One region of the Erwinia sp. GW821-FHT03D09 genome, then DNA from elsewhere that is predicted to be linked to it. Evidence: predicted binding sites of a transcription regulator. Region 1 holds the regulator's gene; each other region holds the start of a gene.

What was found. The regulator CRP, encoded in region 1, controls carbon source genes, mostly activating them, when cyclic AMP is high. The targets are predictions, from matches to a motif close to ATGTGANNNNNNTCACAT.
Region 2: the regulator CRP is predicted to act here: its motif matches at 3,120-3,137, upstream of udp (uridine phosphorylase).
Region 3: the regulator CRP is predicted to act here: its motif matches at 805-822, upstream of AC07U6_RS20135 (nucleoside-specific channel-forming protein Tsx).
Region 4: the regulator CRP is predicted to act here: its motif matches at 6,913-6,930, upstream of AC07U6_RS01790 (PTS mannitol transporter subunit IICBA).

What each region holds. Positions count from the first base shown of each region.
Region 1 is NZ_JBWKUK010000002.1:244,879-252,804, reverse strand. It holds gene AC07U6_RS02870 (phosphoribulokinase) at 1-414, shown strand, start outside; gene AC07U6_RS02865 (amidohydrolase) at 432-1,610, opposite strand; gene AC07U6_RS02860 (MFS transporter) at 1,613-2,809, opposite strand; gene AC07U6_RS02855 (LysR substrate-binding domain-containing protein) at 3,006-3,926, shown strand; gene crp (cAMP-activated global transcriptional regulator CRP) at 4,286-4,918, shown strand; gene AC07U6_RS02845 (YccS/YhfK family putative transporter) at 4,978-7,056, shown strand; gene argD (bifunctional acetylornithine/succinyldiaminopimelate transaminase) at 7,053-7,926, opposite strand, start outside.
Region 2 is NZ_JBWKUK010000020.1:63,837-71,762, forward strand. It holds gene metE (5-methyltetrahydropteroyltriglutamate--homocysteine S-methyltransferase) at 1-2,091, shown strand, start outside; gene AC07U6_RS18685 (dienelactone hydrolase family protein) at 2,136-2,972, opposite strand; gene udp (uridine phosphorylase) at 3,261-4,022, shown strand; gene rmuC (DNA recombination protein RmuC) at 4,213-5,760, shown strand; gene ubiE (bifunctional demethylmenaquinone methyltransferase/2-methoxy-6-polyprenyl-1,4-benzoquinol methylase UbiE) at 5,835-6,590, shown strand; gene ubiJ (ubiquinone biosynthesis protein UbiJ) at 6,603-7,208, shown strand; gene ubiB (ubiquinone biosynthesis regulatory protein kinase UbiB) at 7,205-7,926, shown strand, end outside.
Region 3 is NZ_JBWKUK010000024.1:40,190-48,115, reverse strand. It holds gene AC07U6_RS20140 (DUF4056 domain-containing protein) at 1-609, shown strand, start outside; gene AC07U6_RS20135 (nucleoside-specific channel-forming protein Tsx) at 1,023-1,889, shown strand; gene AC07U6_RS20130 (DUF2002 family protein) at 1,967-2,302, opposite strand; gene AC07U6_RS20125 (DUF883 family protein) at 2,452-2,775, shown strand; gene nrdH (glutaredoxin-like protein NrdH) at 3,043-3,285, shown strand; gene nrdI (class Ib ribonucleoside-diphosphate reductase assembly flavoprotein NrdI) at 3,290-3,700, shown strand; gene nrdE (class 1b ribonucleoside-diphosphate reductase subunit alpha) at 3,673-5,823, shown strand; gene nrdF (class 1b ribonucleoside-diphosphate reductase subunit beta) at 5,916-6,875, shown strand; gene AC07U6_RS20100 (ABC1 kinase family protein) at 7,182-7,926, opposite strand, start outside.
Region 4 is NZ_JBWKUK010000002.1:16,159-24,084, reverse strand. It holds gene AC07U6_RS01820 (outer membrane usher protein) at 1-607, opposite strand, end outside; gene AC07U6_RS01815 (fimbrial protein) at 726-1,256, opposite strand; gene AC07U6_RS01810 (fimbrial protein) at 1,336-1,872, opposite strand; gene AC07U6_RS01805 (YibL family ribosome-associated protein) at 2,419-2,781, opposite strand; gene mtlR (mannitol operon repressor MtlR) at 2,854-3,402, opposite strand; gene mtlD (mannitol-1-phosphate 5-dehydrogenase) at 3,483-4,631, opposite strand; gene AC07U6_RS01790 (PTS mannitol transporter subunit IICBA) at 4,720-6,648, opposite strand; gene AC07U6_RS01785 (hypothetical protein) at 7,461-7,631, shown strand.

The DNA of each region.
Region 1 (7,926 bases):
GTGGTGCCTATCGTCAACCTTGAGTGGATACAAAAGCTGGTGCGCGATACCAGCGAGCGCGGCCATTCGCGTGAAGCGGTGATGGATTCAGTGGTGCGTTCAATGGAAGATTACATCAACTACATCACGCCACAGTTCTCCCGCACCCACCTGAACTTCCAGCGCGTCCCTACTGTGGATACCTCCAACCCCTTCGCCGCCCGGGGCATCCCGTCACTGGACGAGAGTTTTGTGGTTATTCACTTCCAGGGGCTGGAAGATATCGATTTTCCCTATCTGCTGACCATGATTCAGGGTTCATTCATCTCCCATATTAAAACCCTGGTCATTCCGGGCGGAAAAATGGGCCTGGCGATGGAACTGATTATGGGCCCACTGGTTAAGCGGCTGATCGAAGGGAAAAAAATCAGCTAATCGGATAGTCATAGTCGCTATGACATAAGCTGCTGATGGATAAAGCCAATGTGCAGCTGCACGCCAATTGGCAGAACATCTTCATCAAGACGGAAGTGCGGATTATGCAGGCTCCAGCAGGTGCCTTTTTCTTCGTTGCCCGAGCCGATCAACAGGAAGCATCCGGGGATAACCTGCTGGTAGGCTGAAAAGTCTTCACAACCAAACATGGGATGCGGCATTATTTTCAACGCGTCGGCTCCCAGCGTATCCACCACATTTTTTGCGGCAAAACGACAGGCATCAGGGTGATTGAAGCCCAGCGTATAGCCTTTTGTCCATTCAAGCTTGTAGCTGGCCCCAACCGCCGCCGTCATGCCGCCGAGCATCTGTTCCATCATTTTGGGGATTTCAGTGCGCGTGTTTTCACTCAGCGTACGCAGAGTTCCTCTGAGATGTGCGGCATCCGGAATAACATTGTAGCCCCCATCGGCCAAAAAACTGGCGATGCTAAGTACGGCCCCCTCGTTAGGGTCCAGCCTGCGTGAGACAATTTGCTGCAGCTCCTGAACTACCCCGGCACCTAACACCACGGGATCGCACGCCGTATGCGGTAGAGCAGCATGCGAACCTTTCCCCTGCAGAATCAGATCGAAATTATCACTGGCCGCGCTGAAAACACCTTCGGTGAAACTGACGGTACCGGTAGGAAGAGCCGGCATCACGTGCAGACCAAAAATCATCGAAACCCCGTTAAGCACACCCAGAGAGACCAGTTCCTGTGCCCCGCCCGGCGGAACCTCTTCCGCGTGCTGAAAAATAAATCTCACGGTTCCGGCAATCTGTTGTTGCAGCTGACACAGTACCCAGGCCGCTCCCATCAGCATGGCCGTATGCGCATCGTGGCCACAGGCATGCATTACGCCCGCATTACGCGAGGTAAAAGGCTCCTGGTTCAGCTCATGGATCGGCAGGGCATCCATATCAGCACGTAGCGCTATGCAGGGGCCAGGGCGAGCCCCTTTTAACTCGGCCAGCACGCTGTTAGGTGTGGGACGGCTGAGGGTTAGTGCACCCCATTGCTGGAGCTCGCTGGCGACGTAATCCGCAGTTTTTTGCTCATGAAAAGAGAGTTCGGCATGCTCATGAATATATCGACGCCATTGCAGCACTCGTGGGGTGATGTCCTTAATCAGTGACGCTGTTTGAGATTTCATAGTTACTCCTGTAACGGTGAAAAAGCGGAAAGGTGCCGACTACCGGGCAATAACACCAGTCCGGCAACCAGCGTGGTCGCGATGAGAAAAACAAAACAGGCCTGATAATGACCGTGCGTGACACTGAGCAAATACCCCATCACCACCGGGCCAATCACTCCACCGGTTACGCCCCCCGCATTTACCAGGCCGATGGCGGAACCAACAACTGCAGGGGAAAAGTATTTCATCGGTAGCGTGAATGCAGTGATAAAAGCACAAATCAATGCCGCATCCGTGACGAACAGTGCCAAACCGGTTGCCTGCGGTGAGTGAACAGAAAACAGCGCCAGCATGCCGCCTGCGGCAATCAGTGCGCTGCCCAAAATCACCCATGCCTCACGGCCCGACATAAAATGCCCGACCAGCCAGCCGCTGACCATGGATGATAGCCATGTCCCCACTCCGGCAAGGCTAATCAGCGCGCCGGTGGTAGCAATGGTGAAACCGCGCTGCTGCACCAGAAAAGCAGGAAGCCAGGCCATCAGGCCGTAAACCGGAACATTGATGCAAATACTCGCCAGCAATATCTGCCATATCTTCACAATACGCAGCATGCCCCACCCATTAACCCGCTGGCGATCTTCGCACTCCTGTTCGCTGTCCGCAGGCAATCGCAGCATCACCAGAGCCGTGAGGAAAACCAGAACGGCCAGCACCAGAAAAGCGTGATGCCACCCCATAATCGACAGTGCCCAAACCGCCAGCAGCGGTCCGGCGGCCATAGCGATCCCGGAAGACGAGAGTAAAAAAGACTGGGCAAAAGTACGTTGATGCAGCGAAAAATGCGTGGATACCGCTTTGGCACAGGCGCTGGGATAGCCGGAGTGCGCAATGCCATCGAGGAATCGAAAAGCAATAAGTAATGCAAGGCTTTGCCCCAGCACGCCGAACAACATCGCACACAGGGCCAGAAACGTTAGCGCCATGACCAGCACCTTTTTGTAGCCAATACGGTCATTAAGCCAGCCCGCCGGAAGCTGAAACACCGCGTAGGCGAGAAAAAATGCGCCGGTGATGTACCCCGCTTGCTGCGTGCTGAGATGGAATTCCTGACGGATCGGCAGCAGAGCAAAACCGATCACCGTTTTATCTATATAGACAAAGACATAGCCAATAAAGAGGATCAGCAGCATCGGCAGGCGCGCTATTTTTCGCATTATAAGGACCCCTAATTACCAATACGGTCAGTGAGTTAACAGCAGTTTTTCCCACACCGCCCTGTGAGTCTTATCACAACACCTGCGGCATAATTCGATAACATACTGTTTACATATTCAGAGATTAGCAGCGGCAACATAAGATGAAATTTTTACCGCGGTAATAACTTTTTGGCATCAGGGGGGAGAGCTACACATGCGTTATTTACCCAAAATGCAGCAGTTGCGGGTATTCCAGGAAGTGGTCCGCCAGGGAAGCATTCGCTCCGCTGCGCGTGCGCTGGCGCAGTCACAGCCGGCGATCAGCAGAACGCTAAAAGAGCTGGAGAATGTTCTACAAACTTCGCTGTTACAGCGCGGCCCGGCAGGGATAACTCTGACCCCCGGCGGCGAATTGTTTGCCATACGCTCTCGCCTGATTCTTGCCGAATTACAGAAAGCCGGGGAAGAGATCCATTCACTTCAGCAACAGCAGGGGCAACTTTCAGTGGCCATGAGCGCATTACCTGGATTGATGCTACTCCCTGCCGTGCTGGAAAAGTTTCGGCTAATGTTTCCCTGCGCTAAGCTGACGGTAACCGACGGCACACTGCACAGTCTGCTTCCGGCACTCGTGGCCGGAGAAATGGATTTTGCTATTGTTCAGCTTCCTGCTCGCTTCACCGATGAACGGCTGGCCATTGAACCGCTGTTCAGCGTGTCGCTGTGCGTGGTAGCGTGTCAGACCCATCCGCAGCGGAGTTGCGAACGTCTGGAGCAACTTGCCGATGAGAAATGGGTGCTGATGGAAGATGAAGCGGGCAGCGGCTTGAGCCAGGAACTGGAGGCTTTTTTTCAGCGGTTATCTGGTCCTCTGCTTCATACGACTTCTCTGTTGTACGGCATGCAGCTGGCGCGAAAATCCGGTTACCTGATGATGATGCCCCGCCCACTGCTTAGCGAATTCAGCCACACGCTGCAGGCACTCAACCTGCCGCTGCAATCTGCCTGGCATTACAGCGTTGTGTGGTCCAGATACTCCCCGCTTACCCATCATTCGCGGCAACTGCTGGAGCTGGTCCTGGATATCTGCCGTAACGCTGGCGAAAACAGACATGAAACCGACATTAATCAGTGAGACGGGCGCGTCGCCGAGCAACGGCCTTCCGCCCCACTTTCCCGGCAATAAAAAGACTATGTAGTAATTTTGCACTATGCTGAAGCGAGACAACATGACACAACACAAGACAGCCAGGTCAAGCTGTGCTACAAACGGTGCTGTATTATTATTCTGGCATTGCAATGCATGGTGAAAACGGGACAACAGGATGAGTCAGACTCTTAATGGTATTGCCCGTTTGATTTTCCTATGGGAAGCGCCTGACAGGGAATTCCGTCCCTGTTTACCCAAAATATTTCAAAAAGCAGTTAACATTTCTGCAACCTGAGTGATAAAAGGGTATATTTAGGCTCGATTACAATAGAGGATAACAGCGAATGGTTCTCGGCAAACCGCAAACAGACCCAACCCTCGAATGGTTCCTGTCACATTGCCATATTCACAAATATCCATCCAAAAGCACTCTGATCCATCAGGGTGAAAAGGCAGAAACCCTCTACTACATCGTCAAAGGCGCAGTAGCGGTGCTGATCAAGGATGAAGAAGGTAAAGAAATGATTCTTTCCTACCTCAATCAGGGCGACTTTATTGGCGAACTGGGCCTTTTCGAAGAGGGCCAGGAGCGAAGCGCGTGGGTGCGCGCTAAGAGTGCCTGTGAAGTAGCTGAAATCTCCTACAAAAAATTCCGCCAGTTGATTCAGGTTAACCCTGACATTCTGATGCGTCTTTCTTCGCAGATGGCACGCCGTCTGCAGGTCACTTCTGAGAAAGTGGGTAACCTCGCCTTCCTTGATGTAACCGGTCGTATTGCACAAACCCTGCTTAATCTGGCCAAACAGCCGGATGCCATGACCCACCCGGATGGTATGCAGATCAAGATCACCCGCCAGGAGATTGGCCAGATCGTTGGCTGTTCTCGTGAAACCGTGGGGCGTATTTTGAAAATGCTGGAAGATCAAAACCTGATTTCCGCGCACGGTAAAACTATCGTGGTTTACGGTACGCGCTAAACGGTTGTGGATCTGTGGCGCGACAGCATTGTCGCGCCTTTTTTTCTGTGGTGTTGGGCATGTGGCGGAGAATCATCTATCACCCTGAAGTGAACTATGCACTGCGGCAAACGCTGGTGCTGTGTCTGCCAATAGCCGTTGGCTGGCTGCTGGGCGATCTTCGACAGGGTCTACTCTTTTCATTGGTTCCCGCCTGCTGTAACAACGCCGGTCTTGATACTCCCCATAAACGCTTTTTTAAACGCCTGATTATCGGCGGCAGCCTGTTTGCATTCTGTAGTTTTATGATCCTGTATGCCGGGGAACAGGGCGTACCGCTGCCGATCATCATGCTGGTGATGGCACTGATACTGGGCGTCACTGCGGAAATCAGTCCACTGCATGGCCGTCTGCTGCCCGCATCGCTCATTGCCGCTATTTTTACCCTCAGCCTGGCCGGAAGAATGCCCCTCTGGCAGCCGCCGCTGCTCTATATTCTCGGTACCATCTGGTACGGGCTGTTTAACTGGCTGTGGTTCCGCCTGTGGAAAGAGCAGCCGATGCGTGAAACGCTGAGCCTGCTGTATCGCGAGCTGGCCGACTACTGCGAGGCGAAATATACGCTGCTGACCCGGCTGACCGACCCGCAGACAGCCCTCCCGCCGCTGCTGGCGCGCCAGCAAAAAGCGGTGGATCTGATTAATACCTGCTATCAGCAGATGTATATGCTGTCCGCCAGCCAGGATAACCACTATCAGCGGCTGACGCGGGCCTTTCAGGTGGCACTGGACCTGCAGGAGCACATTTCCGTCAGCCTGCATCAGCCGGAAGAAGTGCAAAAACTGGTGGAACAAAGCCACGCCGAAGTGGTGATCCGTTGGAATGTGCAGACCATTGCCTCCCGCCTGCGGGTGCTGGCCGATGATATCCTCTATCATCGCTACCCTGAACGTTTTACCATGAATAAGCCGCTGCTGGCGCTGGAGAAAATCTCCCGGCAGAATAAAGACAATCCGGTGGGGAATTTCTGCTATTACCATTTCAGCCGCATCGCCCGTGTGCTCCGCACCCAGCGGCCGCTGTATCGACGCGATCTGATGGCGGATCGCCAGCGCCGGCTACCGCTGATCCCGGCACTGAAAAGCTACCTGTCGTTGAAATCACCCGGCCTGCGCAGCGCCGCGCGCTATGGCGTGATGCTGGCATTTGCCAGCTCGCTGGCGCTGTTTTTTAATCTGCCTAAGCCCTACTGGATACTAATGACGGTGATGTTCGTCAGCCTCAATGGCTACGGCGCCACGCGGGTTCGCATTCAGCACCGGGCAATGGGAACCCTGGCAGGTCTGGTCATTGCCGCCGTTATGCTGCGCCTGCACGCACCGGAATCGGTAATGCTGCTGGTGATGCTGGCCCTGACGCTGATTGGTAATCTGTTTATCCGTAAATTTTACGGCTGGGCCACGATCGGCTTTACCATCACCACAGTATTCACGCTGCAGCTATTGTCGCTCAACGGTGTGCAGCTGCTGGTACCGCGTCTGATGGATACGCTGATTGGCTGTCTGATTGCCTTTGGCGGGATGATCTGGCTGTGGCCGCAGTGGCAGAGCGGGCTGTTACGGCAGAATGCTCACGATGCGCTGGAGGCTTACCAGGAAGCACTGCAGCTTTTGCTGGGGCAGGAACAGGAACCGGCAAAACTGGCCTGGCAGAGGATGCGGGCCAATCAGGCCCACAACGCGCTGTTTAACTCGCTGCATCAGGCGATGCAGGAACCGAACTTTAATGCCGGTTATCTGAAAGATATGCAGCTTTGGGTAACCCACAGCCAGTTTATTGTCGAACACATTAATGCCATGACGATTCTGGCGCGCGAGCACACTATGCTTACTGAATCACTGGCGCAGCGCTACCTGCAATCGTGCGAAATTGCGCTACAGCGCTGCCAGCAGCGCATTGAATATGACGGCCCCAGCACCGACAGCAACGTACTGGAAGCGCCGGAAGATTTTCATCAGGGGCCGGTCACCATTCTGGAGCGGCACGTGAAACGTATTCTCGACCACCTCAGTACGATGCACACCATCTCGTCGCTCGCCTGGAGCCAGCGCCCGCATCAGGGGCACTGGCTGTCCCGGCGCTTACGCAAGTCGCCCTAGCCTAAAACTTTTTCTACCGCCGCCGCAAAGCGCTTCATCCCTTCGGTGATATCCGCGGGATCGATAACCAGCGATGGCGCAAAGCGCATCACGTCCGTACCGGCCACCAGCACCATCACCCCTTCAGCCGCTGCGGCATTCAGGATGTCGCGCGCTTTGCCGGCATGCTGTGGCTTAAGCGCGGCACCGATCAGCAGCCCCATACCACGGATTTCGCTGAACAGGTCCAGTTTGGCATCCAGCGCCTGCAGGGCATCAACAAACAGCTGACGGCGCTGCGCCACGCCGTCCAGCACCTCCGGCGTATTGATAATATCCAGCGCCGCTTCCGCCACCGCGCAGGCCAGCGGGTTACCGCCGTAGGTGGTGCCGTGCACGCCAGGCGCCATCACCGACGCGATCTCATTGGTGGTCAGCATCGCACTCACCGGGAAGCCGCCGCCCAGCGCTTTCGCCGTGGTGACGATATCCGGCTTCACGCCGTAGTGCTCACAGGCAAAAAGTTTGCCGCTGCGGCCCATCCCGCTTTGCACTTCATCCAGTACCAGCAGCGCATTATGCTCATCGCACAGCTGACGCAAACCCTGCATAAATTCCTGAGTCGCCGGCGTTACGCCGCCTTCACCCTGGATTGGCTCTACCACGATGGCACAGGTGTGATCGTCGATCACCGCTTTGACCGCCGCCAGATCGTTAAACGGCACATGGACGATGTCGGCAGGCTTAGGGCCAAAGCCGTCGGAATACTTCGGTTGCCCACCGACGGATACGGTAAACAGCGTGCGGCCATGGAAAGCGTTATGGAAGGCGATGATCTTGCTTTTAAACGGGCTGTGGCACTGGGTAGCGTAATAGCGCGCCAGTTTAAAT
Region 2 (7,926 bases), on a different contig from region 1:
GCCTGGTACGATCACGTACTGACGACCAGCCTGATGCTGGGCAACGTGCCTGCTCGCCACCAGAACAAAGAGGGCTCTGTCGATCTTGATACGCTGTTCCGCCTCGGCCGGGGCCGCGCGCCCACTGGTGAACCCGCCGCTGCAGCTGAAATGACTAAATGGTTTAACACCAATTATCACTATATGGTGCCGGAGTTTGTACAGGGTCAGCAGTTCAAGCTCACCTGGACCCAACTGCTGGATGAGGTTGATGAGGCACGGAGTCTTGGGCATAAGGTCAAACCCGTACTGCTTGGCCCGGTAACCTACCTGTGGCTGGGGAAAGTGAAAGGTCAACCGTTCGACCGCCTGACGTTGCTGAAAGACATTCTTCCTGTATATCAGCAGGTCCTTGCCGAGCTGGCAAAACGTGATATTGAGTGGGTACAGATTGATGAGCCTGCACTGGCTCTTGAGCTGCCGACTGAATGGCTGGCGGCGTTCAAACCGGCTTATGATGCACTGCAGGGACACGCTAAGCTGCTGCTAACCACCTATTTCGACAGTATTGGCCAGAACCTGGAGACCATTACCGCACTGCCTGTTCAGGGGCTGCACGTGGATCTGGTTCATGGCAAAGATAACATCAACCTGTTGAATGACAACGTATCGGCGAACTGGCTGCTGTCGGTCGGGGTGATTAACGGACGTAACGTCTGGCGAGCCGATCTCAGCAGCTGGTTTGAGCAACTGCAGCCGCTGGTCGCTCAACGTAAACAGCTGTGGATCGGCACTTCCTGCTCGCTGCTGCACAGCCCAATCGATTTGAGCGTGGAAACGCGTCTGGATGAAGAGGTGAAAAGCTGGTTCGCTTTCGCACTGCAGAAATGTACCGAACTGTCACTACTGAGCCATGCGCTGAACAACAATGATGCCGCCTCACTGAAGGACTGGAGCGCCCCTGTCCGTGCTCGAAAAACATCCACCCGAGTGCACAATGCTGCGGTGGCTCAACGCCTGGCGGCTATTACTGCGAAAGATAGCCAGCGTCAGAATCGCTATCAGGTTCGTGCCGAGGCTCAGCGCCAGCGTTTCCAGCTGCCGGCATGGCCAACCACCACCATTGGCTCATTCCCACAGACCACTGAAATTCGCGGTCTGCGTCTGGACTTTAAGCAGGGGCGTCTGGACGGTTCCCACTATCGCACCGGCATTGCCGAACACATTAAGCAGGCTATCGTCGAACAGGAGCGGCTGGGCCTTGATGTGCTGGTTCATGGGGAGGCAGAACGTAACGACATGGTGGAATACTTTGGTGAAAACCTGGACGGTTTTGTCTTCACGCAGAACGGCTGGGTGCAGAGTTACGGCTCACGCTGCGTAAAACCGCCGGTTATCATCGGTGACGTCAGCCGCCCGCAGGCGATCACCGTTGAGTGGGCGAAATACGCCCAGTCGCTGACCGAAAAGCCAGTTAAAGGCATGCTAACCGGCCCGGTGACGATCCTCTGCTGGTCATTCCCGCGTGAAGATGTTTCTCGTGAAACCATTGCTAAGCAAATTGCGCTGGCACTGCGTGATGAAGTGGTCGATCTGGAAAAAGCGGGTATCGGGATTATTCAGATTGATGAGCCGGCCCTGCGTGAAGGCCTGCCGTTGCATAAGACGGACTGGGCAGCCTATCTGGAATGGGCGGTGGATGCGTTCCGCCTGAATGCCGCCGTGGCGCAGGATGAAACACAGATCCACACCCATATGTGTTACTGCGAGTTCAATGACATTATGGATTCGATTGCGGCGCTGGATGCTGATGTGATTACCATCGAGACCTCACGTTCCGATATGGAACTGCTGGAGTCTTTTGAAGAGTTTGACTATCCCAATGAGATCGGCCCGGGCGTTTACGACATCCACTCACCAAACGTACCGAGCGTGGAATGGATGGAAGCCCTGCTGCTGAAAGCCGCACAGCGTATTCCAACCGAACGTCTGTGGGTAAACCCGGACTGTGGCCTGAAAACCCGCGGCTGGACTGAAACCCGCCAGGCATTGGCCAACATGGTGACAGCGGCGCAGAACCTGCGTGCGGCAAAAACGTCATTATCTGTGTGAATTAAGCGGTGTTGTAATCAACAGGGGCGCTGAGCGCCCCTTTTTTATACTTTTGCCACTACGCCATGCTGTTTGAACCACGTCAGCATGCGCTGCCAGCCGTCGGTGGCGGACTCTGCGTGATAGCTGGGGCGATAGTCAGCATTAAATGCGTGACCGGCATCCGGGTAGACGATAATTTCTGCGTGCGCATTCGCCGCCCGGAGCGCCTGGCGCATGGTATCGACCGTATCTAACGGGATACCGTCATCTTTCGCGCCATAAAGTCCTAATACCGGAGCGTTAAGATCGATCGCAACGTCCACCGGCTGTTTCTGCTGCTTCATGGTCTTTTCACCGACCAGTTTGCCATACCATGCAACGGCCGCTTTCAGTTGGGGATTATGCGCGGCGTAAAGCCAGGTGATGCGGCCGCCCCAGCAAAAACCAGTAATCGCCATATTACGCATATCGCCCTCATGGCGCGAGGCCCAGTTCGCCACGTGGTCAAGATCGGCAAGAACCTGACTGTCCGGCACTTTACTAACCAGCTCCTTCAATAGTGTCGGGATGTCGTTATAGTCAGCGGCATCCCCCTGACGGAAGTAGAGTTCGGGTGCGACGGCCAGATAGCCTTCACGGGCCAGACGGCGGCAAATATCGCGAATATGTTCATGAACGCCGAAGATCTCCTGCACCACCAGTACGACGGGTAAAGGTCCTGCCACATTGCGAGGCCTGGCGTGGAAAGCGGGCATATTCTCACCCTGAGTGGGGATCGAGGTTTCACCAGAAAGAATCTCTGTGTCATCGGTAATAATGGTGGTGGCTGCGACAGGCTGGACTACAGGTGCGAAGCTATTATTGCTCAATTTTTGAGTCGTGTTATCTTCGGTTTTCATTGTCCTCTCCATGCATGAACTAAGGCGATGGGCTAACTATAGCCAGGAAATGCTGGCACCCTCGCTGGGTACGGTCTATCTCTTTATCACCAGATAAACCCGATCTACGGGGTGGGTTGTAGCAAAAAAAGGCAACAGAGCATTTAGGTGTGATTTTTATCACACTTTTTATTTTGATTGATGTAAGTTTCATTTAGATAAGCGATTTTTATCACATAAATGTGCGCCGCGTTTGCTTACAGTAGCACTCAGTTAACTATCCCCCGATTTTCGTGACAGGAGTTTGAAATGGCACAATCTGATGTTTTCCACCTTGGCTTAACGAAGGCCGATCTTCAGGGTGCCACGATGGCGATCGTGCCCGGTGACCCTGAGCGCGTGAAGAAAATTGCGGCTCTGATGGATAACCCGGTCCATCTGGCTTCACACCGTGAATTTACCAGCTGGCGTGCAGAGCTCTCCGGCAAGCCGGTTATCGTCTGCTCAACGGGCATTGGTGGACCATCCACCTCCATTGCCGTGGAAGAACTGGCGCAGTTAGGCGTTCGCACCTTCCTTCGTGTGGGAACCACCGGTGCGATTCAGCCGAATATCAACGTGGGGGATGTGCTGGTGACGACCGGGTCCGTACGCCTTGATGGTGCCAGCCTGCATTTTGCTCCGCTGGAATATCCGGCCGTCGCTGACTTTGCCTGCACCACTGCACTGGTTGCCGCAGCGGAAGCCGCCGGAGCCACCACTCATATCGGCGTAACCGCCTCTTCAGACACCTTCTACCCGGGCCAGGAGCGTTACGATACTTATTCCGGTCGTGTTGTCAGCCGCTTCCAGGGCTCAATGAAAGAGTGGCAGCAGATGGGCGTGCTGAACTATGAAATGGAATCGGCTACGCTGCTGACCATGTGTGCCAGCCAGGGACTGCGGGCCGGTATGGTTGCAGGTGTGATCGTCAACCGCACCCAGCAGGAAATCCCTGACGCGGAAACCATGAAGCGTACCGAAAGCGATGCGGTGAAAATCGTTGTTGAGGCTGCTCGCCGCCTGCTGTAATCGTAAAATAGTTGGGCTGCGGCATCCGCCGCAGCCATGAAATTCCTGCAACAAAACCCCCGCTTTTTCGAGCCGTTATCCAGTTCGCATTTAAATCGCCACACATCCTTCTTCCTCGCGCTTTTTATCTGGACATTCATACAGTGTGCCTCTATTTTTCCCCTGTTGTCGTTGATGAGAGGGGTGCAGAGTGGATGCAACAATCAGTTACGCCGCCGTCATTGGTCTGGCGGGAATGCTGGCAGGGTGGATATTTGCCTGGTTTCTCGGTCAGCAGCGATTTGCTAAGCAGGAAACCGAGCGGCGACTGCTCGAGCAGGCCGCTGAGCAGAGCGATACCGAGCGGCAGCGCCTGCAGCAGCAGCTGGAGCAGCAGGCTGTGATGCAAAGACAAAATGAGCAGGAGCTGCGCCAGCTGCACGGTAGCCTTGCCGCCGCACACGAGAAACTGCATCAGTTCGATCACTGGCGGGGAGAAGCGGAACAGCTATCACGTGAATTGCGCACGCAGCTGGAGATTAACAGCGCGCAGGAAGCCGAACTACGTGAAGTGACCATCCGGCTGGAAGAAACGCGGATGGCGGCAGAAGAAAAACAGCGGCTCCTGGTGAACAGCGAGCAGCGGCTGAATTCGCAGTTTGAAAACCTTGCCAATCGCATCTTTGAGAATAGCGGACGCCGCGTGGATGAGCAGAATCGTCAGAGCCTGCATGGCCTGATAACCCCGCTGCGTGAACAGCTGGAAGGATTTCGTCGTCAGGTGCAGGAAGGTTTTGGCCAGGAAGCGCGTGAGCGCCATACGCTTTCCCATGAGATACGTAACCTACAGCAGCTCAATGCCCGTATGGCGCAGGAGGCGCTCAACCTGACGAAGGCGCTCAAGGGAGACAATAAAACTCAGGGTAACTGGGGAGAGGTCGTGCTGAGCCGCGTGTTGGAGGCATCAGGATTGCGTGAAGGGTATGAGTATGAAACGCAGGTCAACATCAAGCTGGAACAGAATGGTCGCATGCAGCCGGATGTCATTGTGCGTCTGCCTCAGGGTAAAGACGTAGTGATTGACGCCAAAATGACGCTGGTGGCCTACGAGCGTTACTTTAACAGTGAAGATGAGCTACAGCGTGAAGCGGCTATCAGCGAGCATATTGCCGCGATCCGCGGTCATCTTCGCTTACTTAGCAGAAAAGATTATCAACAATTGCCAGGTTTACGCTCGCTGGATTATGTGTTGATGTTTATTCCGATTGAACCGGCCTTTTTACTGGCAATCGACCGCCAGCCAGAGTTGATTAGTGAAGCTCTGAACCAGAACATTATGCTGGTCAGTCCGACCACGCTGCTGGTTGCGCTGCGGACGATTAACAATCTGTGGCGCTATGAACATCAAAGCCGACACGCCCAGCGTATCGCCGATCGTGCCGGGCGGCTGTATGACAAAATGCGGCTCTTTGTTGATGATATGACCAGTATCGGGCAGAACCTTGAGAAGGCTCAGGACAGTTACCGTCAGGCGATGAAAAAACTGTCAGAAGGGCGGGGCAATCTGATTGCGCAAACGGAAGGATTCCGTCAGATGGGAGTGGAGGTGAAGCGTCCCATTAACCCTCTCCTGGCCGGGCAGGCGGTATCAGGGGGCGATGATGAAACTGCGGAGCAAGACGACAATCAGCAACCGCGGGGTGAAGCTGGCGATCCAGATGTTTACGCTACGCGCGGGCAGCGTCAAATCAATGAATAAGCGAGCGGCATGTGCCTGGCCTGCCTGACTCTGGTACACTTGGCAAATACTTGATTGTAGAGCAGGCAAAACAAATGGCAGATGAATCAAAGGACACTACCCACTTCGGTTACCGTACCGTTGCGAAAAGCGACAAAGCCGACATGGTTGCTGATGTTTTCCACTCCGTTGCGGCCAAATACGATCTGATGAATGATCTGATGTCATTCGGTATTCACCGCATCTGGAAGCGTTTTACCATTGACAGCAGCGGCGTGCGCCGCGGGCAGCGCGTGCTGGATTTAGCCGGCGGTACAGGCGATCTGACGGCGAAGTTTTCTCGTCTGGTTGGCGAAACTGGCGAGGTCGTGCTGGCTGATATCAACAGCTCAATGCTGAAAGTCGGTCGCGAAAAGCTGCGCAATAAAGGCATTATCGGTAACGTTAATTATGTTCAGGCCAACGCAGAAGCCCTGCCGTTCCCGGACAACTATTTTGACTGTATTACCATCGCTTTTGGCCTGCGTAACGTAACGGAAAAAGAGAAGGCACTGGCATCGATGTTCCGCGTCCTTAAGCCGGGCGGACGCCTGTTGGTCCTGGAGTTTTCCAAGCCGGTGCTGGAGCCGCTAAGCAAAGCTTATGATGCCTACTCTTTCCACATTTTGCCGCGCATCGGTGAAATGGTGGCGAAAGATGCCGGCAGCTATCGCTATCTGGCAGAGTCCATCCGCATGCATCCAGACCAGGAAACGCTTAAGCAGATGATGATGGATGTCGGTTTCGAAAACACCACGTATCACAATCTCACGGGCGGCATCGTTGCCTTGCACCGCGGATTTAAGTTCTGATCGGGAAAGCGAATGACTTTAACGCCGTTGTTAACTGCCAGTCTGGAGACCGCGCTTAACCAGATTCTGTATCGCGATCGTGGCCTGAAAGCGGCGCGTCAACGCCTGAGTGGTAAAAGCCTTGCTATAGAACTGGCTGAACTGAAGCAGTCCGTGACCTTTATCTTCAGCGATCGTCAGGTCGATGTGATAGGTGACTGGGCTGATAAGCCCGATTGCACGGTGAAAACTCGCCTGACTACGCTACCAAAGCTTCGCGATCGTCAGCAGCTGACCGCGCTCATCCGCAGCGGAGAACTGGAAGTTGAAGGCGATCTGCAGCTGGTTCAGCAGTTTTCTGCGCTGATGGATCTGGCTGAGCTGGACCCGGCAGAGTACCTCGCCCCGTGGATTGGCGATATCGCCGCGCAGGGTATTTCGCAGTTTGCCCGTCGTGGTTTTCAGGCCGTTCGCCGTGATATACAGCGTAAACAAAGCTATCTGGCCCAAACGCTGACTGAAGAGTGGCGTGTTGCCCCGGGAGCACTGGAGCTGGCATGGTTTGCTGAAGAGGTTGACGCGCTATCGGCTTCTCTCGATGCGCTGGAAGCGCGCCTGAGCAAACGGGAGGCTAAATGAGTTTCGGAGAATTACGCCGCCTGTATTTGATCATTCGCGTGTTCCTTACCTATGGCTTAGATGAACTGATCCCGAAGATGCGCATTACCCTGCCGCTGCGTCTGTGGCGAAAATGCCTGTTCTGGCTTCCGAATCGCCATAAGAATTTGCCGCTGGGTGAACGTCTTCGCCTGGCGCTGGAGCAGCTCGGCCCGGTATGGATTAAGTTCGGGCAGATGATGTCCACGCGACGCGATCTGTTTCCCCGCCAGATCGCCGATCAGTTAGCGATGTTGCAGGATCGCGTTGCGCCGTTTGACGGAGCTAAAGCTCTGAAGTTGATCGAGCAGTCATTAGACGCGCCGATTTCCAGTCAGTTTGATGATTTTGATATCACTCCGCTGGCATCAGCATCTGTTGCTCAGGTACATACGGCGACGCTTAAAGAGAATGGTAAAGCGATCGTTATCAAGGTGATTCGCCCCGATATCCTGCCGGTGATCAAAGCGGATATGAAGCTGATTAAGCGTATGGCGCGCTGGGTTCCACGTTTGCTGCCGGATGGCCGTCGTTTACGACCGCAGGAAGTGGTCGCCGACTATGAGAAAACGCTGCTTGATGAGCTAAACCTGCTGCGCGAAGCGGCGAATGCCATTCAGCTGCGTCGTAACTTCGACGGCAGCAATATGCTGTATGTTCCTGAGATCTATTCAGACTATTGCAGTGAAACGATGCTGGT
Region 3 (7,926 bases), on a different contig from region 1:
GCGGTATTTCTGGCAGCGCATCTGGCATTCGAACTTGCCGCATGGCATGAGGTGGCACAGTGGTATGGGTTTGAATCAGTAAAGGGATTTTCCGAAGGCGTTTCGGCTTTTTCTCCGGAAGATCTCTATTCCAATCTGCTCGGAACCCGCATGGCGATCGATTTACTCAATGCGGGAGGTGGCGCTTCACTATCCCGCTATCAGCGAGCCATGCGAACAATGATCCCGCAGGCGCTGGACCAGCTTGAGGCAGAGTCTCCCGCCGGGACGCGCTTCCACTTCGATATGCTCGATCGTCTGTGGTGGAACAGCGCCTGTCGCCTGCCGGATAAATTTCTGCTGCGCTACCGTAACTATGATGTAAGCGAACGGCGGCTGCCTTCACGTGCACCGGAGAGTGTTCCCCCGCTCTGGCTGACGTTGCCCGACCGCTTTAATGGCATTGAACTTTCCCACTTTGGACGCCTGGAAATACGACCCGGGCGCTCAATGGCTCGTCTGCCTGTACCGGTTTCACGCTACCAGTTTTCTGATTTTCCCGCACTGGCCCGGCAGGCAAAAAAAGCCGATTTGCAGCATCTGGCCAACTTACATTACCGCTGCAACTGAGCAAAAAAACACCTTCCACGCTGTAAAGCCATAATCAAAAGTTATATTTCATTTCACTTTTTAACCTCAGCACATCAGACTTTTTTTCTACCAGCGCTCTCCTTTTCTAAAACTCGCTGCAGGCAAACGTTTAACCGCTCATTTAATCAGCGAATTAGCACTAAAACGGAAAGTTCCCTAATTCCACACGCTTTTATGTGACACTCATCACACTTTAACTGACTTGAAATGAAACAGAATTTGACAAGTGTGAGCAATCTCTATTTCCTAATGGCCGGATAACGGCACACTGCCGCAACATTACTGATGGGGATTTTCGTCATTTGCGGCGGGACCCGTTTTGAAGGCTTTACTAACCCAACCTGACCCTCGCGCTGGCAGCTGAGGATGGTCTCTGAGCATGTGGTACTATAATGAAATATAAAATTATGATGGCTGGTGCGCTGGCAGCGTTGTCTTATACCAACGTCTCTTTCGCTGATTCAAGCAGCCCTGAATACGTTTCCGACTGGTGGCACCAGAGTGTTAACGTTGTTGGAAGCTACCACACCCGTTTCGGACCGCAGCTGAACAACGACGTTTACCTGGAATATGAAGCCTTCGCGAAAAAAGACTGGTTTGATTTCTACGGCTACATCGATGTGCCTAAATTCTTCGGCGTGGGCAACGGCAACGATAAAGGTGCATGGGACAACGGTTCTCCATTTTTTATGGAAATTGAGCCGCGCTTCTCTATCGATAAGCTGACCGGCGTTAACCTGGGCTTTGGTCCATTCAAAGAGTGGTATTTCGCTAACAACTATATCTACGATATGGGTGACAACCGCGCCAATCGCCAGAATACCTGGTACATGGGCCTGGGTACCGATATCGATACGCATTCAGATGTTGGCCTGTCGCTGAACGTTTACGCAAAATATCAGTGGGCGAACTACGGCGCCGCGAATGAAAATGAGTGGGATGGCTATCGCTTCAAGGTGAAATACTTTGTGCCGATCACCAGTCTGTGGGGCGGCAACCTGAGCTATATCGGTTTCACCAACTTTGACTGGGGTTCAGATCTGGGCGACAACTCCGCGCCTGCGCGTACCAGCAACTCCATCGCCTCCAGCCATATTCTGTCACTGGGTTACGATCACTGGCACTACTCGTTCGTGGCGCGTTACTTCCACAACGGCGGCCAGTGGAACGATGGCACCGAGCTGAACTTCGGCAACGGACCGTTCCACGTTAAATCCAACGGCTTTGGCTACTACCTGGTTGTCGGTTACAACTTCTGATTGTGACAAATCGAACTGAATTCTGAATGCGCCTGCGGGCGCATTTTTTTGCGCGATTTCAGCATCCGACGGGGAAATTAGTCAAACATCCGTTCCAGATAGCGCTCGAGTGCGGCGCGCGAGCTGAAGCCGTAGGGTATGCCATAATGATCGTTTGTGTCGCCCACCAGGTACATCGGGAAGCGGACGTAATGTTCGCAGGTTTTTATATCAGATGCCGGTACCGCAATCGCCTGGCTTTTCTCTTTCAGTGTCGGATGGATAACCAGCGCCGTACGACCTAAACGCGCCTCACGATTAACATAGACGTAGTTTTCACCCCGACTGTAACCGTAACTTTTGGCAGTGACCGTATCCATCTCAAATCCCGCCTTTTCCAGTACGCGAGCTACCTCATCAGGTCGTAAATACATGCTTTTTCCTCTGTGTCTGCAAACCCCGCAACCTTACCTCAGGCCACATAGCCAGTGCTTTCGGAATAATCCAAAACGCAGGTTTTCAGCGTTGCCGATTTTTAGCCTGTCCTATACTTAATAGTACATTTCAGAATTAGGGAGCGAAAATGTTCAACCGGACTGCGAAAAATAACGATATTGATCTGAGTGAAGATGTATCACTGCTGGCAGATACCCTTGATGACCTGCTGAAATCCTACGGCAGTAAAGCAAAGGATGACGTGGAAGGTGCTAAAAGCCGTGCTGAAACACTGCTAAAAGAGACCCGGGCCAAACTGCAGGGCCACAATCGGGTGACTCAGACTGCAAGGGATGCTGGCGCTCAGGTGAACACTTATGTACGCGATAAACCCTGGCACGGCGTGGGGATCGGTACCGCTGTCGGTGTACTGATCGGCGCATTAATCGCCACCAGCACAACCCGCCGTTAGTACCGTTTATTTTTTGAACAAATGCTCGCAGATCATAGTGCGGGCATTATTTTTATCTGCGCAAAACCTTGTGCCATAAGGCTTGTGAGCATCCTGGCTAAATAAATACGCTTTTCCTATATCTTGTGTGGTTGCTTTTTATGGCCACTATATCTAGTATTCACTTCATCAAGACCACGCAACATGGTGTGGCAGTGGCGGCGCGACTCGGGCAGTAATTTCCGCGCCAGATACTTAGTTAATCAGCCCGCAAGGTGAATACGAATCATGCGCATTATTATTTACACTAAAAATAATTGTGTCCAGTGCAACGCGACAAAAAATGCGATGGATAAGAAAGGGATCGACTATCAGCTGATCAACCTCGATAGCGAACCCGCTCACGTAGAAACTCTTAAATCCCTTGGTTATCGCCAGGTCCCGGTCGTCATGGCCGAGCAGGATCACTGGAGCGGCTTCCGCCCTGATAAGATTCAGGCACTGAGCCATCTGGCAGCCGTCCGGGGTTAAGGCGATGACTATGCTGGTCTATTTCTCCAGCCAGTCGGAAAACACCCATCGCTTCATCACCCGCTTAAACCTGCCGGCGCGACGTATTCCGTTAGACAGCGCTCAGCGCCTGCAGGTAGACCAGCCTTATATACTGATAGTGCCCAGCTACGGCGGCGGCACCAGTCATGGTGCGGTGCCTAAGCAGGTGATTCAATTTCTTAATGATACCAATAATCGTCAGCTTATCCGCGGCGTGATTGCTGCTGGAAACCGTAACTTCGGTGAGGCCTACTGCCTCGCTGGCGACATTATTGCGCGTAAATGTCAGGTGCCCTACCTCTATCGCTTTGAGCTGATGGGTACCGCAGACGATATCGCTAACGTTTACAAGGGAGTAACCGAATTTTGGCAACGACAGACAGCACCCTCATAGAGGCCGCAGCGGCCGCCCCTGATTATCACGCGCTCAATGCGATGCTGAATCTGTATGATGCCGCAGGCAACATCCAGTTTGAGAAAGATCGCGAAGCCACGCGTCAGTATTTTATTCAGCACGTTATTCCCAATAGCGTGCAGTTCGCCTCGGTGGCCGAGCGTTTACAGTATCTGGTCGCTGAAGGTTACTACGAAGCCGACGTGCTCAATGCCTATCCGTTCGATTTCGTCTGCGCGCTGTTCGAGCAGGCTTATTCGCGCCGCTTCCGCTTCCAGACTTTCCTGGGTGCCTGGAAGTTCTATACCAGCTACACGCTGAAAACCTTCGACGGTAAGCGCTACCTTGAGGGCTTTACCGAGCGCGTGTGCATGGTGGCGCTGACCCTGGCTCAGGGTGACCAGGCGCTGGCGCTGGCGCTGAGCGATGAAATTCTCGCCGGACGCTTCCAGCCCGCCACGCCAACCTTCCTGAACTGCGGCAAGCAGCAGCGCGGCGAGCTGGTTTCCTGCTTCCTGCTGCGTATTGAAGACAATATGGAGTCGATTGGCCGTGCGGTAAACTCGGCGCTCCAGCTCTCCAAGCGCGGCGGTGGCGTGGCGTTCCTGCTCTCCAACCTGCGTGAGTCCGGTGCGCCGATTAAGCGCATCGAAAACCAGTCATCCGGGGTGATCCCGGTGATGAAGATGCTGGAAGATGCCTTCTCCTACGCCAATCAGCTGGGCGCACGCCAGGGTGCCGGTGCCGTATATCTGAACGCCCATCACCCGGATATTCTGCGTTTTCTGGACACCAAGCGCGAAAACGCCGATGAAAAAATCCGTATCAAAACACTTTCGCTCGGCGTAGTGATTCCGGATGTGACCTTCCAACTGGCGAAAGACAATCAGCCAATGGCGCTGTTCTCCCCGTATGACGTCGAGCGTATCTACGGACTGCCATTTGCCGATATCAGCATCAGCGAGAAATATGACGAAATGCTGGCCGACGAGCGCATTCGTCGTACCTTTATCAATCCGCGCGAATTCTTCCAGACGCTGGCTGAAATTCAGTTTGAGTCCGGCTACCCGTACATCATGTTTGAAGATACGGTCAACCGCGCCAACCCGATTCACGGCCGCATAAATATGAGCAACCTGTGCTCGGAGATCCTGCAGGTCAATACGCCGACCGAATACAACGACGATCTCAGCTATCGCCGCATCGGTAAGGATATTTCCTGCAACCTGGGCTCGCTGAATATTGCCCATGCGATGGACTCAGAGGACTTCGCGCGTACGGTAGAAATCGCCGTGCGCGGCCTGACGGCGGTTTCCGATCAGAGCCACATCGGCTCGGTGCCTTCCGTTGAGCAGGGGAATGCACTGTCACACGCTATCGGCCTGGGACAGATGAACCTGCACGGCTATCTGGCGCGTGAGCGCATTCAGTACGGCAGTGAAGAAGGGCTGGATTTTACTAATATCTACTTCTATACCATCACCTATCACGCGCTGCGCACGTCGAACCTGCTGGCGCGCGAGCGCGGTACCACCTTCAGCGGTTTTAGTGATTCACGCTATGCCAGCGGTGAGTATTTCAACCAGTACGTTGAGCAGAGCTGGCTGCCGCGCACCGCACGCGTCGCGGCCCTGTTTGCCGATGCCGGTATAGAAATCCCAACCCGCGAACAGTGGCAGACGCTGAAAGCCGCGGTGATGAAGGACGGCCTGTATAACCAGAACCTGCAGGCTATCCCGCCAACCGGTTCGATCTCCTATATCAACCATGCAACGTCGAGTATTCACCCGATTGTGTCGCGAATTGAGATTCGTAAAGAGGGTAAAACCGGGCGCGTATACTATCCGGCACCGTTTATGAACAACGATAATCAGGACTACTACCGCGACGCGTATGACATCGGGCCGGAAGCGATTATCGATACCTACGCCGAAGCCACGCGCCATGTCGATCAGGGCCTGTCACTGACCCTGTTCTTCCGCGATACCGCGACGACTCGCGATATCAACAAAGCGCAGATTTACGCGTGGAAGAAAGGCATCAAGACGCTCTACTACATCCGTCTGCGCCAGATGGCATTGCAGGGAACCGAAGTCGAAGGCTGCGTCTCCTGCTCGCTGTAACAACACATTAAATCGCGGGCCGGCGCACCTCCGGCCCGTCTAACATTTATTCGCGACCGGTCGGTGCCGGGATCGGAACTAAAGATATCACTATGAAACTGAAGAAAGTTCACGCTATTAACTGGAATAAAATCGAAGACGAAAAGGATTTGGAAGTGTGGAACCGCCTGACCAGTAACTTCTGGCTGCCGGAAAAGGTTCCGTTGTCGAACGATATTCCGGCGTGGAACGGCCTTAATGCCGATGAACAACAGCTGACCATCCGCGTGTTCACCGGCCTGACGCTGCTGGATACCATTCAGAATACCCTGGGCGCACCGGCGCTGATGGCCGACGCGCTGACCCCGCATGAAGAAGCGGTGATGTCGAACATCAGCTTTATGGAAGCGGTGCATGCCCGCTCCTACAGCTCGATCTTCTCAACCCTGTGCCACACCAGCGATGTGGATGCCGCCTATGCATGGAGCGAGGAAAATGAACCGCTACAGCGCAAGGCCGACATCATCCTGCAGCACTACTATGAAAATGACCCGCTGAAAAAGAAAATTGCCAGCGTGTTTCTGGAATCATTCCTGTTCTATTCCGGTTTTTATCTGCCAATGTACTGGTCCAGCCGCGGTAAGTTGACCAACACCGCCGACCTTATCCGCCTGATTATTAAAGATGAAGCGGTACACGGCTACTACATTGGTTACAAGTACCAAAAAGCGCTGGAAACTCAGAGCGACGAGCGTAAAGAAGAGCTGCAGCAGTTCGCCGTTGGCCTGCTGCTGGAACTGTATGAGAACGAAGTGGAGTATACCGATGCGCTGTATCAGGGCGTCGGCTGGCAGGAAGATGTGAAGAAATTCCTGCACTACAATGCCAACAAGGCGCTGATGAACCTCGGCTATGAGGCACTGTTCCCGGCAGAAATGACCGACGTGAATCCGGCGATCCTCTCCGCGCTGTCACCTAACGCGGATGAAAACCACGACTTCTTCTCGGGCTCTGGCTCCTCTTACGTCATGGGCAAAGCCGTCGATACCGAAGACGAAGACTGGGATTTTTAATTGGTTCGGGGGGATTCTTGTTGGCCCCCCACTTATTATAATTACTCGCGAAATTAGTAATTAAAATCAGCCAATCGGCTGATTTTTTGCTTTCAATAATGGCCTGTAGACACTGCCTGATTAGCCTTATATTCATCTCTGACGGGTTAATATTTCAGCAATACAGGGATATTTTTTAGCTATATATTGATTTTTTTACTCCAGCTCAATTCTGTGCAATCCATCATCAGCCCTGACATTTTCAGATGTAATCCCCCCAAAATATTCACCTGTGTCGGTAAAAAAGCCTCAAAATAGCCAAATAAATTACAACCCAACTTCTAACAGAAAGTTACGAGCCTCTGTTTGAAAATCAAGCGATGGCGATAACTGCTTAACGATTCCCTCAAAAACGACCAGTGCTAAAATTACGGTAACAAAATCGGTAGATCCACGCAGCCCGTTGCGCCGAAACAACTCAAAGAGTTCTTTGGCGAAGTGAGCCACCTCGAATTGTTCTGCGCTCTTACCTGAATTTGCGTTGACGAGTTCGCACATCTCTTTTTCGAAGCAGTTCCAATCGAAGATCCTGGTACGCCAGGTAGATGTTGAGAGAGCTATTTTCGCGCACTCGCTTCCATTGTTTGTTGCAATAGACAAGAAGAATCGAGTGAACTCAGACTGTCTTTTGGGATCCAGGTGAACGACTAATCCACAGTCGAGCAATACGAGTTCTTCATCATTCTTGAACCTGACGTTGCCTGGATGCAGGTCACCGTGGACGAATCCGTCGACAAAAATCATTTGGAAAAGTGCTCGGAGGCAAGTATTGGCGAGTTCACCTGTGCATCCCACTTTCTTAGCCATTTGCTCGACTCTTTGCAGACCGTCGAGATACTCCATTGTCAGCATTCGGTCGTTTGAGAGCTCACTGTGTATCCGGGGTAACTGTACGTGGGGCGATTTGCAAAAATTCTCTCTGAATTTTCTATAGTTGCAAGCCTCGGCAGACAAATTAAGCTGACAAATCAGAATATGGCGTACTTCCTCTACCATTGGAGCCATTGGTATT
Region 4 (7,926 bases), 230 kb from region 1:
CGGTACCGTTGCCACTAACATCATAACTCTTATCTCCACTCTTACTTTGCCGTTGTCCCTGGGCATTGACGTTATAGTCGAACAACAGCCCCGGAATACCATTATCCCAGCGCGATGGAGGGTCCCAGTCATCGGAGGTATACTCCAGATAGGCCTGTGGAATGCTCAGATAAACTGTCGATGCGGACAGATCGCTTTTAACCACCGTCCCTTTCAGACTGTCAGCAACCATACACTCACCGTTGTGCCACCAGCTTAGCTTTTCCTTCATTTGTGGCTTCAGACCAATTTGCTCAACCAGCTCCGGTGTAATACAGGCCTCACTGCCTTTAGGATCGTCATCCGGAGCGAAAAAGCTGACCGGCTGTTCTCTCAGCTGCTGTTTGTTAATATTAACGGACATGATGTAGCCACCCGGCATAACGAAACCAGCGCGGGAAAACTGATTGAGATCGATATTTTTACGATCGTTAACATCGAGCACATCGACGTTAAAATTGAAGTCCTGGGAGTTAGCGGGAAAGGCAGCACCGCTGATGATGCAGCTAATAATTAATCCCAGAATATGCGGGCGTGTAGAAAAAGACCTAAAATAATATGGCGTCATCATTCCCTGACCTTTTTTATTCCATTTAAGCGCCATAGAGTCATTTACATCAATGGTTCTGCGCCATACTGAATATTCATCTCAGCAAAGGATTAATGTATCAAAAAGATAACGCGGTTTAGTAGTAGTCCATTTTATATTTAATTATGGAATTGTACTCACCAGCGTGCAGTGCTTTATGGTTGCTCACAAGCTGAATAGAATAATTAAGTGACATCTCTCCTGATTCAAGCTCTCCAGAAGGAAGTGGCACTCCTGGCTTTGCAACGTTTCCATCGCTGTCAATAATTCTTAATGCAATACCTTTTGCATCACCCTCGACGGTAAATAATCCCTCATCATTCATACCATCGAACGTTATGGTAAAATATTTCCACTGCGTTAAATTTTCATCATTTTTATTTAAAACACATTTTACCAGATTTATAGTGATACTTTTTTTTATGCTATGACCATCTCGAGTAATTCGGCTAATCGGTACTACGCCCATATCAAGTGTCTGGTCGATACTGTTGATATCAATTGCGCAGGCCGTATCAATGATGCTACCAGCCATCTTTACGTGCCCAGAACCCATATCAGAGGACCAGGCCGGGCTGACAGCACTCATGTTCAACAATAAAACTAAAAGGCTTATTTTCTTGAACATAGAGGAAATCCAACTATGGCAAATGAAATCAGTACATGTAGAGTTAGCCCCCACATGTACTCTTCATCAATAATGAATATTACTGATAAGCAAGGGTGAAGCTAGCGGTGCTCTCGAACTCACCCAGCTGAACGGTTTCACCCGGGTTGCCCTGTACGTAGGCAGAGAAGGACAGGATGTTAGAACCGTTTGCCAGAGTCTGCAGTGCAGTAGGAGTACCCAGCTTGATTTTGTTACTCGCGCCGTCTTGCATAATGATGCTGGCACCAGTTGCTTTGCTCATACCCAGCGAGTTTTCAATTTTACCTTCGGCACCGGTAAAGGTAACGCTGACAGTTTTATATTTGTCTGCCAGATTACATTTTGCCAGTTCAATTTTGAAATCAGCAGGGACTGAAGTACCGCCGTTAGCCAGAGCTGAGTTAGAAATCTGACCCATTTCAACAGTCTGATCTTTATTACCAACGATAGAGCAAGGTGCATCAATAATAGAACCTTTGAAGGTTACGCTACCGCTACCCTGATCGGTAGGAGCTACTGGCTCTTCAACAGCCTGAGCAAAAGTAGAAACACCCATAGCTAAAGCAACGCCAAACACAATTTTTTTCAGTTCCATTACACTATTCCTTTATTGATATGAAAATATCTTTTTGTCCGTTTTCAAGAATGCAAAAAGCTTTCTGTACTGAATTTTTTCAGAAAAAAACTTAACGAACCTAATCATGAATAATATTACATGACATCTGTAGCCACGGAGAAATAACTACCGATGGTTGCTCGTTGAAAACAATTATTGCAAATCTTATTCTTCGTTTGAAGAGAAAAAAAACATTCCACAGAATTCGATATATATATCTGGAACTTTAAAATCGAAATAATAATTGCGGGCTTAGTCTCTTTTCGGGTTTTAATTATCGATACATTTAACTATACATATAGTAATGCACAGAACTTAGCACTAAGTAAAACCACTTAAACAGATAATGACACTTGTTTTGAGAGAAAATAAACCGCTGGACGAAGTTTTTGATGCGGAGACACAACAGGTAAGAATTTATGAAAGTATTTAAGGAAACTTAGTTTCATCAACCAATTGTTTTTTATATAAAAAAGCTAATGACGATGATTTAAAAAAACCCGGAACTCTGTCCGGGCGATATGCTTAAAATTCAGACTTAGCGAATCCGGTCATCTCTTTAAGGCCCATTTCACGGCCCAAAGCGGTAGTCGGATGCACGACAACCAAACCACGTACGCTTTTTTTCAGCGCCCCCATATTCGCCTGCTCTTTCTTAGTAATAGGGCGGTTGAAAGGCAGCTTTTTAAGTTGTTGCGCTTCTTTACTCAGCTTTTCTGAACGCACATTGCGCAGACGCTCAATTTCAGCCGCCAGTTTGTCTTTTTCATGCAGCAACTCCCCCAGCTTCTCACTGTCGCCCGATGCCAGCAGGCCCGCTTCTTTGTGATTAAGGGCATCCAGCTTGTCACTAAGGATTTTAATTTCTGACTGTACTTTTTCTTTCATAACGATTAACCGTTGCAATGATTCATTGCTGAAAAGGATACACTAAAGCGGCGCAAAGCGGGTAAAGAGAGGCTACTTTTTGAAGGCCTGTTTCTGGCTGATAAGTGAAATCAACGAGGTAAGCGACAGGACCATGGTTGAGCGCACCACCTGCTGATAGCGCAGCTGCTGCATATGGCGTAATTCCGCATCTTCAATGGCGAAATCGGGGCGAGGAGGAAGAGGGGTTACGCAGTGCAGTTCACCAAAAGGACCAAGAATTTCATCGTCGGTAAAACGGTATTCGTGGCCATCATGGTTCAGCTCCTCACGCAGCGCCATCAGCAGCTCACAGTCTTCATATTCACTACGATTAATCATCCCTAAGCCATAAATCAGCTTCAGGCGAACGGATAGCTCACCGAGTGGACCATCGCCGTGCAACAGCGGCTCCACCGCGTACTTTACGGCATAGTCATCTTTACGGAACACCTGAATAACCAGAATATTAATCGCCTCTGCCAGCAATTCGACTGCAGCGATCAAAAAGCTTCTTACCGATCGTCCGGCGTTAAGGCGCTCCAGCACCCTGTTTTCAAAAGCCTGAGGTTGTTCCATGAGTGCCTGCATATCATTCATCATAGGGCAGAGTAATGCCAGCGCGGGCACAGCGGCGAAGCTGTGCCCTGATTGTTCGTCCCTGAGGAGCGCGTTCACCGGCATTATGCCATAGCGCTCCAGGCTTTCACTACGTCCTTAACCACATCACTGTTGGCATCAAGACCTGAGATCTGAGCCAGCGTAGTCGCGACATCCTGCTTCGCGAGGAGCTCTGCCAGCTCCTGCGCCTGCGGGTCCTGCTCGCTGCGATAACGCAGCGCGGCGGCAATCCCGGTTACCAGGTTATCGTGAGGAAGCTGATACTCCAGCGTACCCAATGTTGGCTTAATCAGGCGATCCCCGGCGCTGAGTTTGCGCAGCGGCTGGCGGCCAACTCGCTCCACATCATCTTTCAGGTATGGGTTTTCAAAACGGCCCAGGATTTTCTGGATATATGCCGCGTGCTTATCCGCTTCAAAACCGTAACGCTTAATCAGTACGGCACCGCTTTCTTCCATTGCACCTTTAACTACCGTGCGCACCTGTGGATCGAGAATCGCTTCGCGAATGGTGTTATGCCCCGCCAGCTGTCCAAGGTAGGCGGTAATGGCATGCCCCGTATTGAGCGTGAACAGTTTACGTTCAACAAATGCCATCAGATTGTCGGTCAACTCCATACCCGGGATCGCAGGCAGTGTTCCTTTAAACTGGGTTTGATCGACAATCCATTCGCTAAAGGTTTCAACCGTCACTTCCAGCGGATCGCTGCTGCCCGCTTCAGAAGGCGGAACGATACGGTCAACGGCGGAATCTACAAAACCAACATTTGCTTCAACCCACGTGTGATACTGCTCGGGCAGCGCTTTCAGCACGTGGCCTTTTAACTGTGTGGTACCGCGAACCATATTTTCGCAGGCGATAATATTCAGGGGACGGGTATTAGCGTTATCACTGCGTTTGGCCAGTCCTTTGGCGATGCCACCGGCAATGCGCTCAAGGATCTGTGGACCAACCGCCGTGGTAACGATATCAACCTCAGCCACCAAATCGACAATATCACCGCTGGTGCTGTTAACTGCATTAACACCTTTTACTATCTCAATCTGTGCCTGTTCACCCACCACGTGTACGGGGTACTCATGGCGTGCATTAATTGCATCCAGGACAACCTGGTTTACATCAGCAAACGTCAGCTGAATACCGGCGTCGGCCAGCAGTTTACCGATAAATCCCCGGCCAATATTACCCGCGCCAAAATGTAAAGCTTTCATGATATTACCCACTTAAATTATTCAGGAATCGATCCAAAAAAGGCCGGGCATGCCCGGCCCTTACGGAAATACATCACCACTCGCTGAATCAGGCGCTGGTTTTACCGGACAGCAGATCCAACACTTCCTGTACGCTGGTGGTGGTTGCCAGCCGGGCAATCACGCTGTCATCGTCCAGGGCATTAGTCAGGCTGGTAATCACCTGGATATGCTCGTTGTTGCGGGCGGCAATACCAATGACGAGGCGAGCGATGTCGTCTTCTTCCTCACCGAAGCGCACGCCTTCCGGGTACTGGCAAAATACCACGCCGGTTTTCAGCACGCAGTCTTTAGCAGCGATGGTGCCATGCGGTACGGCAATCGATTCGCCCAGGTAGGTCGGCGTCAGTTTTTCACGCTCCAGCATCGCTTCAACGTATTCCGGCTCGACGTAGCCGCCTTTTACCAGCTGTTCACCGGCAAAGCGAATCACCTGCTCTTTATCGCTGGCATGATTGCCGAGGAATACATTGCTGGCGGTCAGCTTGAACAGATGCTCCTGGCCTTCATCAAAACTGTCGCTGAGCGTGGTGCTCACTTTCTCGCGATGTTCGGCGCTGCGGTTAGCTTCGATCAGACGCGCGGTTAAATCATTGTACAAGCCGCTGTCGAGGAAGTTAGTCAGTGAAATATGCTGCGCGTGAGGTGCCTGGCGCATCGCACGCTCGGTCAGGTCGCGGTGAGTGATCACGAGGTCAACATCACCCGGCAGACTGTTAATCGCCGTGTTAGTCACGGAGATATTACTCAGGCCCGCATCGTTCACTTTCTTACGCAGTACGCCTGCACCCATTGCACTGGAGCCCATACCGGCATCGCAGGCAACGATGATTTTGCGCACGTGGGATAAATCGGAATGCAGCGCATCGGCATCGGCGACAGTTGCTGACTGGCCTTTTGATTCAGCTTTCATTTCCTGCATACGACGGGTTGCCGCTTCGATATCGTCTTCTTCCTTAACCTTGCTGGTTTTCAGCAGCACGGCTGAAACCACAAAGGATACGGCGAAGGCCGCAACAATGGCCGCGATGTTCGCGAAATAGACACCTTTTGGCGTCATCGCCAGTACGGCGAGGATAGAACCCGGAGATGCCGGTGAAACCAGCCCACCGTTCAGCAGCGTCAGGGTAAACACGCCGGTCATACCGCCCAGAATAACCGCCAGAATCAAACGCGGGTTCATCAGCACGTAAGGGAAGTAAATCTCATGGATACCGCCCAGGAAATGGATAATCGCAGCACCACCGGCAGACTGCTTCGCGTTGCCACGGCCGAAGAACATATAGGCCATCAGCACGCCCATGCCCGGACCCGGGTTCGCTTCAATCAGGAAGAAGATGGACTTACCGGCTTCGCTGGCCTGCTGAATACCCAGCGGCGAGAAGATACCGTGGTTAATCGCATTGTTCAGGAAGAGGATTTTTGCCGGTTCAACAAAGATAGAGGTCAGCGGCAGCAGGTTATTCTGCACCATCAGATTCACGCCGGCGGCAAGGATATGCGACAGACCTTCAACCAATGGACCGATAGCCAGGAATGCCAGGATCGCCAACAGCATGCCGATAATACCAGCAGAGAAGTTGTTAACCAGCATTTCGAAGCCGCTTTTAATCTTACCGTCAACCTGGCGGTCGAAGGTTTTGATTGCCCAGCCACCCAGCGGACCGGCAATCATTGAGCCGAGGAACATCGGCATATCGGCACCCACAATCACGCCCATAGTCGTAATTGCGCCGACCACACCACCGCGATCGCCACCGACCAGGCGTCCGCCGGTATAACCGATCAGCAATGGCAGCAGATAGGTAATCATCGGGCCAACCAGCTTAGCCAGCGTTTCGTTTGGCAGCCATCCGGTTGGAATAAACAGCGCGGTGATAATACCCCAGGCAATAAATGCCCCGATATTTGGCATTACCATATTACTCAGAAAGCGACCAAAGTTCTGAACCTTGATCTTGATATCTGATGAGGACATAAAGGCACACCTCTTATTGGTACGCGCTGACCATTAAGAGAGCGCGCTGATGTTGTTTGAAGACGGTTACGGCGAAAAAGCCGTCAGTATCACTGTATGCAAGCGGACTCTATCACGCGAATATGACGCTGCGTAGTCGCACAATAATATGTGATCCTTATCACTATATATGAATAGCTTAAGGGGGTATTTTCGTGATTTTAATCACAACTTTTGCGTTTAAAAAAAATACACTGCTGAAAAAAAGCCTTAAAAAATGGAAAAATGAGATATAAATCACAAAATCAAACATCATGTTTGTTTCTGAAATGTGATTGTTATCACAATAAATTTTACGCGAAAATCCTTATTCCGCTCAACAAACTCAACTCACTACCGACCGACCAGTTCAGGCCTGTCGCAAACAACATCGCGAACGGCAATATCATGCTGTTAATCGGTTGAAAGGAAGAACGTTAGTCCTGCTCTAACAATGTCACTCTCGTTTTTTGATAATATAATTAGTGCCCCAAGGCGCATAATATTTCCATTAGTACTTAGATATCACACGCAGCGAAACCTCTATCCCTTTTTAATAAAAACTAATCATTAGTTTAATTTCATTATGGATATGCTCCTATTTATATAAATCAAATTCAATTTTAAAATTAAAACATTGACATTAAGTCAGCACAAATTTCAAATAAACAGGGAGATTATTGAATGAGCTTTCGTTAACTAACGACTTCAGAACTTTCACAGGTTAGTGGTGCTGGATGTGGCGTTTTGGGATGCATGAAGAACGAGCTACTGCTACACATCTTCAGTCATTGATGGAAGTTGCCAAGCTTTACTCTCAGGTCGATCCACGATATCGCGGTATGGATTATCGTATGGTTGCTGCCACTGAGCCAAGCGTACGCAGAGCACTGATCAAGATTGTTGACGACCTTGGTGCCGGTAGCAAAGAAACAGCGAATGCATGGGCAAACGGCTGCTGGTAAAGTTCACTCTTTTAGCGTGAATGAGGAAAATTGAGGCCACATAATTGTGGCCTGTTTGTTATTAACATCATGAAAATAAAATAACCCACGTATATCCTCGCTGAATCCCCTAACGCTTGCCATTTTAATAAAATGCTATAAACCATAGTTAATATGGCATTCCACAATGAAACCCATCCCAAATAAACATATTATCACCACACTTAAATCTTCGAGTTTAATTAACCATCACATAACACCAACGATCAAAAAATTGACTTATCAACATTATTTATGGGTGAAAAACTATAATTTA